DNA from 2 places in the Paenibacillus sp. ALE3 genome. Region 1 is predicted to be linked to the other one. Evidence: riboswitches for the same ligand, from Rfam matches in the RefSeq annotation. Region 1 holds a riboswitch; the other holds the start of a gene.
What was found. Region 1 has a riboswitch for ZMP and ZTP ahead of ACXHJ2_RS18830 (bifunctional 5,10-methylenetetrahydrofolate dehydrogenase/5,10-methenyltetrahydrofolate cyclohydrolase). Riboswitches for the same ligand answer to the same signal wherever they lie in the genome.
Positions count from the first base shown of each region.

Region 2: linked by a shared signal. The riboswitch ahead of ACXHJ2_RS00130 (TIGR01440 family protein) and the one ahead of ACXHJ2_RS18830 (bifunctional 5,10-methylenetetrahydrofolate dehydrogenase/5,10-methenyltetrahydrofolate cyclohydrolase) in region 1 are both predicted to bind ZMP and ZTP.

Region 1 is NZ_CM134214.1:4,243,900-4,248,320, forward strand. It holds gene ACXHJ2_RS18820 (sensor histidine kinase) at 1-456, opposite strand, end outside; gene desA (Delta(5) desaturase DesA) at 517-1,578, opposite strand; ZMP/ZTP riboswitch at 1,791-1,875, shown strand; gene ACXHJ2_RS18830 (bifunctional 5,10-methylenetetrahydrofolate dehydrogenase/5,10-methenyltetrahydrofolate cyclohydrolase) at 1,989-2,855, shown strand; gene ACXHJ2_RS18835 (cyclodeaminase/cyclohydrolase family protein) at 2,852-3,487, shown strand; gene ACXHJ2_RS18840 (stalk domain-containing protein) at 3,704-4,421, shown strand, end outside.
Region 2 is NZ_CM134214.1:22,005-26,425, reverse strand. It holds gene ACXHJ2_RS00140 (carbohydrate ABC transporter permease) at 1-64, opposite strand, end outside; gene ACXHJ2_RS00135 (serine hydroxymethyltransferase) at 211-1,461, opposite strand; gene ACXHJ2_RS00130 (TIGR01440 family protein) at 1,582-2,169, opposite strand; ZMP/ZTP riboswitch at 2,377-2,458, opposite strand; gene ACXHJ2_RS00125 (low molecular weight protein arginine phosphatase) at 2,537-3,121, opposite strand; gene ACXHJ2_RS00120 (manganese efflux pump MntP) at 3,205-3,765, opposite strand; gene ACXHJ2_RS00115 (L-threonylcarbamoyladenylate synthase) at 3,909-4,421, opposite strand, start outside.

The sequences.
Region 1 (4,421 bases):
ATTAAAATTTGTAATCGGAAGGAGGATCACACCGATCAGATTGAGCAAGATAAAAGGAATCTGCTTAATAAAAACAGGATTCTGAGAAACAAACCCATAATTGATTAATCCAATCGTAATAACCATTAAAATTATATACAGCGTCGTAAATGCAGCCTTACTTTTAATATTACCGATCAGATAAGCGATAAATATGGAAAAATACATATAGCTAAATAGCAGCGTCATCGTAATCGATATAGCAATCTGCACACTGGTCCAGAAGTATATGAGCCAGCCTTGAGAGACAAAAGCCAGTACATAACAAGCAAAAAACACCAAAATAATCGCGGTACCCAGAATAATATGACTTGTAGATGAAGAGCTAAAATAGTAAAAGGGCAGGATGTAAAAGACGACCCACACATAAGGGCTAAGTCCCGTATTTCTTTGGAAAATCTGATACCACTTTTGCATCCTGCCACCCTTTTCTACTTTAGATATCCCTATCTTAACATACCAATTTCCGTACAACGTCTATTTTCTATCCGTGCCTACAACAGGTGTGGGGATGGGTTTTGAAGCGCCAACACGTTTGCTAAGCAGCGGCTTTACTTGTTTAAAGGTCAGAAAGGTTTTGGTACTTTCATCCCACAGTCGGAATTTCAAAGATTGCAGACTGCTACTCACTGTGATCGTGGTCGCCTTTTGCAGCAACGGTGTGGCTTCATGAGCTTTCTCCAAATTGTAATTTGGTACTTTCGGGCTCAGGTGATGAACGTGATGAAAACCAATATTGCCCGTAATCCATTGCAATACTTTAGGGAGCTTGTAGTAAGAGCTGCCTTCTACAGCCGCATTAATATAACTCCACTCTTCATCATGCTCAAAATACGAATCCTCAAACTGGTGTTGCACATAGAACAGCCAGATTCCCAACATACCAGAGACAAAAAAGATAGGCGTCTGTACCAGAAGGAATGCCTGCCAGCCAATAGCCCAGCACAACAGTGCATACAATGCAACGATGGATATATTCGTCACATAAGTGTTTATTTTTTCCTTACGTTTGGCTGTCTTGACATTAAACCGATAGGAAATCAAAAAAGTATAGATCGGACCTAGCCCGAACATAACCCAAGGATTTCGATATATACGATAGGCCAGCCGTGTCCATGTGGAAGCCGCTGTGTACTCTTCTACCGTGAGCACCCACATATCACCTGTGCCTCTTTTATCCAGATTACTGCTGGTTGCATGGTGGATCGCGTGACTATTTTTCCATTGGTGATAAGGGCAGAGCGTAATAATCCCTGTAATCGTTCCCACAATATCGTTCAGCTTGCGACTTTTGAAAAAAGATTGATGACCACAATCATGAAAGATAATAAACGTCCGTACCACAAAGCCTGCCGCAATAATGGTAATTGGAAGCGTAAGCCAGTAAGAAACCGCTAGGCTAAGATAAGCGGCATACCACAATAGGATTAGCGGTCCCAAGGTATTAATCAGTTGCAGAACGCTGGATTTCGTGTTTATTTTCTCGTAGGGAGCCATATTTTTTTTCAATTGAGCTAACGGGAGTTGTGTCATACCCATTATGATCCTCCTTTAAAATGCAGCCCATACCTTGATCCTGTCAGGCGTACATGTTGATCTAAGCTCAGTATAAGGAGAACGCTGGATCTGCTGTAGTCATAAACGTCAGTTCGGGCATATGACATTTGTCATATAGACTACTAACCAAACCTGTTTGCCAAATGTTCGCGGGTTTCCTTTCTGCTGTTTTTTTGTTAAAATGTAAGATATATAACGCTGTATGTGACTGGCGAAGTCAGTGGAATCAACCACGAGGGAGCATACAAACAAAGCGTACCGTTCGCCTGGGAGAAGTATTTGCAGAGGATTCGTCTGTCTTGACGACCTTGTGCAAATACTTTTTTTCGTTTTTTAAGACCATGACACCCTGTTGATTCTATTATGCGATAAATTCAGAGGAGGCTCGGACTATGGCTATTATTATGAAATCCAAAGAAGCAGCTGAGCAAGTGTATGCAACGATCCGTTCCCAAGTAGAGCAAATGAAACAGCAAGGACACCGTCCCCATCTGGCAACCCTGTTAGTAGAAGGTGATCCGGCATCTGCATACTATGCACGGACCAAGCAAAAAATAGCAGAGAAGCTGGGCATCTCATTTCATCTCCATACTTTTAATCGTCATGTAAGCGAAGCCGAGCTTCTGCACCTGATCGGCACCCTAAATGATGCATCCCATGTACATGGCATTATGCTGGAACTCCCGCTTCCTCAACATCTTTCCGCCTCCGTTATTAAACAATCCATCGCCCCCTACAAGGATATTGATGGAATTACACCTGATAACAAGCTGGCTACCGTTACGGGTGACGCAGGGCTGTACCCCGCTACACCTCAAGCCTGTATTGAACTGTTGAAGCATTACGGCCACTCCTTGGCAGGCAAAAATGTCACGCTCGTGGGCATTGGGCAGACGGTGGGACTTCCCCTTTTCCACATGCTGCAAAGAGAAAATGCCACCGTCACCGCCTGTCATGCAGGTACACGTGATATTGCAGAGCATCTGAGCCATGCAGATATTGCCTTCGTCGCAGTTGGATGCCCTGATGTGATTACGCAGGATATGGTGCATCCAGGTTTGATTCTCGTGGATGCAGGAATTAATGAGACGCTGGAGGGAAAAATCGTGGGTGACGCTGCTCCGGACGTTGTAGAAAAGGTACATGCCATTTCTCCCGTTCCCGGCGGTGTGGGTACCTTAACGACTGCCATTTTGTACAAAAACTTGCTCAAAGCGATACGTCTGCAACATTACTCCAGAGAGGTGGTTTATTCATGACTGAACTGTCGTGGAATCAGTCCATCGCACATTTTCTGAAAGAAGCTGCAAGTGCAGCGCCTACCCCCGGCGGAGGAAGTGTATCCGCGCTGGCTGCGGCACTAGGCGCAGCTATGACCTCCATGACCGCCAACCTTTCACAAGGAGAAAAATTCGCGCAATTCCGTGAACAAATGACGCAAGTCATTAGCAGCATGGAGAGATTGTCTACACATTGTGAGGAACTGATGGCCGCAGACATCCAATCTTTTGAACAGTACATGACCGCGTTGCGTTTGCCCAAAGAAACAGACGAAGAAAAGCGCTATCGTACCCATTCCTTACAAACAGCGGTGATTGCTGCCATTGAGGTCCCTATGCGCCTGCTGGAAGTATGCCGGGACGGACTATCACAAGCCTACAACATTGTTGAAATATCCAATAAAAATGTGATTTCTGATCTGGGCATCGGCGCGATTTTGTTTGAAGCAGCCGCTCAATCGGCCCTGCTTACCATTGATATTAACCTTGCCTCGCTCAAGGACTTGGATGTCAAACAATCCTACGAAGCCAAAACAGCCGTACTCCTCCGTGAAATCGGACAAATTAAAGAGCAAACCTTATTGACTGTGCGCAGTCGAATTGCTAATTAATCAGCTCATAACCGTGCACAAGCTGTAATATTTTGCCTATTCGCTAATTATAAATAACCTCCAAACCCATCTCTAATCGTTGGGTTTGGAGGTTATTTTATTACGATTCATTATTTATGGAAAACTTTTCTATCCTTTCTTCGTCTATGGATAAGGGATATTCTTTAAGAACATTTTTTCTCTTATACACATTGATCAAGAAATGAGGAAAATCGTATGAAAAGACGTACTCTATTACTCAGTATAATCACGTTATTGCTGCTCAGTCCCAGTGTATGGGCGGCCGGAGATGATTCCACATCCCATATTCGCTCCTATGATTCCGGAAGTCTGATTCAATCCGATGGAAGCTTGTGGCTGTGGGGCTATAATCAATCCGTACCGACTCGTATAGAGGGCAAGCCGAACGTTGTAAAAACATTCTCTAATATTATCAACGAAGGCGATCTAGTATTTACCTTGCAAGACCACTCTGCATGGTATGTGCCTAGAAACAATATTTCTGAATCCGTGAAATTTGTTCCTCTGGAAGGACTACAGAACCTCGCAACTGTAAGTAGTTTGGGTGATCATATGCTCGCTCTTAGCAACGAAGGGAATGTATTTTCAGCTGATCAACTCGGAGATAAAAATATCTTTAGTCGTTTTCAACCCCTGTCTGGCATCGGCGAGGTTGCCCATATAGATAGTTACTATGAGGAAAGACCGGATTATGAGGAACGCTGGATATTCCTAAGAAAAGACGGAAGTGTATGGAAAAACACAAAAGCATTGCAGGGCTTCGAACCTATTTCATCATTAAAGGATATTACGGCAATTGCTAAAAACATAGCTTTAAAAAAAGATGGTACCGTGTGGACGTGGCCCAAAGAATTTGATAAAAATGTAGCTCCGTCCGAAACTCTATCCGTATCACAAATTCATGCCTTATCAG
Region 2 (4,421 bases), 1.6 Mb from region 1:
GCTGCTGCAATAATTGCGCGAATTTTCTTTGGCTCAATGCAATCACTCCTTTGTCGTAGATCATGAAGGAAAACGCGCATAATCCTTACGTAATCGCTTATTACCCAAAAACGTAAGTTTCGAGTCGTCTGAAATTAAAAAAAGGCTTTCTCCCCTCCACTAACGGAAGAGAAAAAGCCTTGTAACATAAAGAATATGGATGACGATGAATTAGTATTGGGTTCCTGGATAGATTGGGAACTTGTCTGTTAACTCGCCAACCGCTTGGCTTGCTTTGGACAATACAGTATCATCTTTTGGATTTTTAAGAGTATCAGCAATGATTTTACCGATTTTAACCATAGCTTCTTCATCCATACCACGAGAAGTTGCAGCAGGTGTACCAATACGGATCCCGCTAGTAACAAACGGACTCGTTGGGTCAAAAGGAATGGCGTTTTTGTTGACCGTGATGCCCACGGAATCCAATACATGCTCCGCTTCTTTACCTGTGATATTCAAATTGCGTGTGTCCAACAGCATCAGGTGATTATCCGTACCACCAGATACAATGTTAATCCCCTCTGCCAGCAGTGTTTCAGCCAGCACCTGTGCGTTGCGAACTACGTTTTGCGCATAGGTTTTGAATGATGGCTGGAGCGCTTCACCCAAAGCAACTGCTTTGGATGCGATCACGTGCATCAGTGGTCCTCCTTGAGTACCAGGGAAGATAGCTTTATCAATCGCTTGCGCCCACGCTTTGCGAGTCAGAATTAGACCCCCACGCGGACCACGTAGCGTTTTGTGTGTCGTTGTTGTCACAAATTGGGCATGAGGAACTGGACTAGGGTGAATCCCTGCTGCCACGAGACCTGCGATATGTGCCATATCCACCATGAACAAAGCACCTACATCATTAGCAATGGAAGCAAAAGCTTCAAAATCAATAGTACGCGGATATGCACTTGCACCAGCTACGATCAGACGAGGGCGGTGCTTGAAGGCTGCTTTGCGCACTTCATCGTAGTCGATACGGAAGCTGTCTTCACGTACACCATAAGCAGCAAAGTTATACAACAAACCGGAGGCATTAACCGGGCTTCCGTGTGTTAAGTGGCCGCCATGCGCCAGATTCATACCCAGTACAGTATCTCCAGGTTGAAGAGCTGCCAGATATACCGCCATGTTAGCCTGTGCTCCAGAGTGAGGCTGCACGTTCGCATGCTCGGCGCCGAATAATTCTTTCGCGCGGTCACGTGCAATATCTTCGACGATATCTACATGCTCACAGCCACCATAGTAGCGTTTGTTCGGATAACCTTCAGCATATTTATTGGTAAGCACGGAGCCCATGGCTTCCATTACTGCTTCACTGACGATATTCTCGGATGCGATCAGCTCGATATTGTGGCGTTGCCGTTTCAGTTCAAGCCCCATTGCTTCCATCACTGCCGGGTCACTTTTACGCAGATGTTCCATCATGATTGATTACTCCCTCTCCATGGTCAAATTTTGGGTATACAAGCAAATGCCTGTTCCTCTGTTGGGTACCTCATCATTAATGCAAAAAAGATCAGTACTAACATGCCGACATGACAAATGCTAATCGCAGTTTCCGCCGGCTTCTTGTTCCAGACTGTACACTGCCCGTTGTCCGCCAATAAGTGGAGGACGAGTGAACGCAGCTGTCACACGTGCTTCACCAATCCAGCGAAGGCTTGGGCGAAACGGAACGGCAATTGGGCGCAGATGCATGCCAATCAGCGTTTCGCCGATGTCTATCCCGGCATGAGCCTGCACGTTCGCCGCCAGACATGCATCATCCATAGAGCGATAGGCAACGGTAGCCATAGAGCCCCCTGCTGTACGAACAGGAACAGCCGCAACCTCCATCAGTCCTAATCGCTCCAGTAGAGAACGCTCAACGACCAGTGCTCGGTTCAAGTGCTCACAGCATTGAAACGCCACGTCAAAGCCATACTCTCTGCGAACGGATTCTACTCCAGACAGCACTTGCTGAGCCACATCGAGCGCTCCTGCTGTGCCGATCCGACTTCCAGCCACTTCACTCGTGCTTGCGCCAATAACCAGCAGGCGACCAGCTTTGAGACTGGCCGCTTCCGCAATTTCCCGCACGACAGAAGCGGTCTGTGCTTCGAGTGAAATCTCATGATCCAATTGTTCTACCATTGGAACCTCCTTTGGTTGAACAGCCTCTCAGAGACTAGGCACGGTTTCATGCCCCAAGTTCAACACACTCTCTCCTGATCACAATCTGACTATATTATAGCCGATGTTTCAGATTTCGAGCAGAAAAAATGGAAGAACAAGAAGGCAGCAGAAGATCTGCTGTAGCTTGTATACGAAAAAAGAGCAGTCCACACCTATGTGGAATTGCTCTTTTGCCCAGGCGACCGGCCGTATATCCGATGCTCCATCGTGGTTGATCCCACTTTTGTCGCCAGTTACACCGGATTCTCGTTTTTCCACCTTATCTTAACGGATTAACCGTCGAAAATCAACAGATTCCGTACAAAATAGAGGAACGGTGCCGATTTTATTCGGAAGAACCTTTTAGCTTGTCCAACAACTTATGCAAAGCCGTACGGATTTCTGCCGCTGTGACATCGTAGTCCTCACGCGAACCACCAAATGGATCTGAGATATCGAAGCCCGGAATCCGTTGGTGTAATTCAATCATTCGTTCACGCTCCTGCGTCGATAGCTCTTGTCCGAGTGAAGCCATCAACTGCTGTGAAGCATACAAGCCATCTAACTCCTGTACGTCATTCAGCACTGCGTCCCGGTCCTCCACATATTCCTTCAGCGTAAATACTTTGCCTGCCGTTTGGGGGAACCGCTGTACGACATGCTGTTTATGTCCTTGTGTCAAGGTTAAGATCAGATGTGCCCACTCGGCAAGCCCGTCGCTTAAAGGAGTTGAAGTGATCTGATCGGATATATCGTGATCACGCAGAACCGCCTCTGCATGTCGGGATATCGGCGTGCCGTCCATCGCAGCTACTCCAGCGGAACGCACGTCCAGTTCCAGACCATGCTCAGCAGCCAGCTTACGCAGCATTCCCTCAGCCATTGGACTGCGACAGGTGTTCCCTGTGCATACAAATAAAATATTCTTCAACGTCTTCACCCCCCGTATGTTGAAAATATATAAACAGAGGATTACTCAAATCCTGTATTTATTTTACACTGTCTACGTTAAAATCAAAACATAAACATAAAGCCGAATGCCAGCAAAATAGCACCGCCCACCGCTTCTCCATAATCCCCAAGATTACGGCTGACCTTGCGCCCCAGTAACAGCCCCAGCATCGCCATCGCTCCCCCGCAAAAACCAAAGGCCAGAACAGTCAGCACCAGGTCACTCTGGAACATTCCCAGTGACACTCCCACAGAAAATGAGTCAATGCTCACCCCAAGCGCAAACAGCAAAAGACCCAAAGGCGACCGATGATCCAATACGTGTACGCCGTCCCCCTTGAAGGAATTATATACCATATGCCCGCCCAAAAGGATGAGTAATCCCCCTGCGAAGTAGGTCGTCACATGGCCTAATAAAGAACTCATATAATGGCCTGTGAACATTCCCAGCAATGGCATCAGGATGTGAAAAAAACCAATCACAGTGCTGATGCGCAGCACGTCTCGCAGGCGTATCCCCTTCATACCGATCCCTACGCCCAGCGATAGCGCATCCATCCCTAGCGCTACCGCCATGATCAGAATCGTTACAACCTGCCCAGCATCGGCAGAGGCTGCCAGCATACTCCATCCCTCCATTATCCGTCTGTTCTTGTACACGTTATGCGGACAAGGGGCAAATCAGTACAAGCAGGCACTGAAAATACCCAAAACAGAGATAAGGAGAGAGGAGAAATTAAAATAAGAGACTCAATTCTTTACAGAAGCTACAGACGGATGATTCGATGACCTGCCGCTTTAAGCAGTCGGTTCATGACGGCGTCTCCCAATCCTTTCGGCGGACAGGCTTCCGCCAAAATGTAGGTGACGCCGTCCTCATCGCAGCGGCGCAGTACGCTGTATAGGCGCTGCGCCGCCTCATGAAGCGCGTCCAGCTTGCCCAGCGTGTAGACTCGTTCTCCGGCGTAGCTGGCGGCATGGTCGTCGAACGCGAGCACCGCCGTGCGCTCCCCGCGCGCGGTAGCCTCCGCCAACGCGGTGCGAATCCAGCCCGTCACTTCAACAGACGACGGGCCTTGTACCACACTCAAGCGCCCTCGTGGCGCATAGTGAGTATACTTCATGCCCGGCGAGCGTGGCGCCAGGCTATCGGCGTCCTGCCCGGGTGTGTCAGCCAGCGCCGGGTCCAGTACGACAGAGCGGGCAACCGTAGCGAGCTGTTCAGCAGTCACACCGCCTGGGCGCAAAATGGTGACGGTTCCGTCGTCACCGACTTGTAC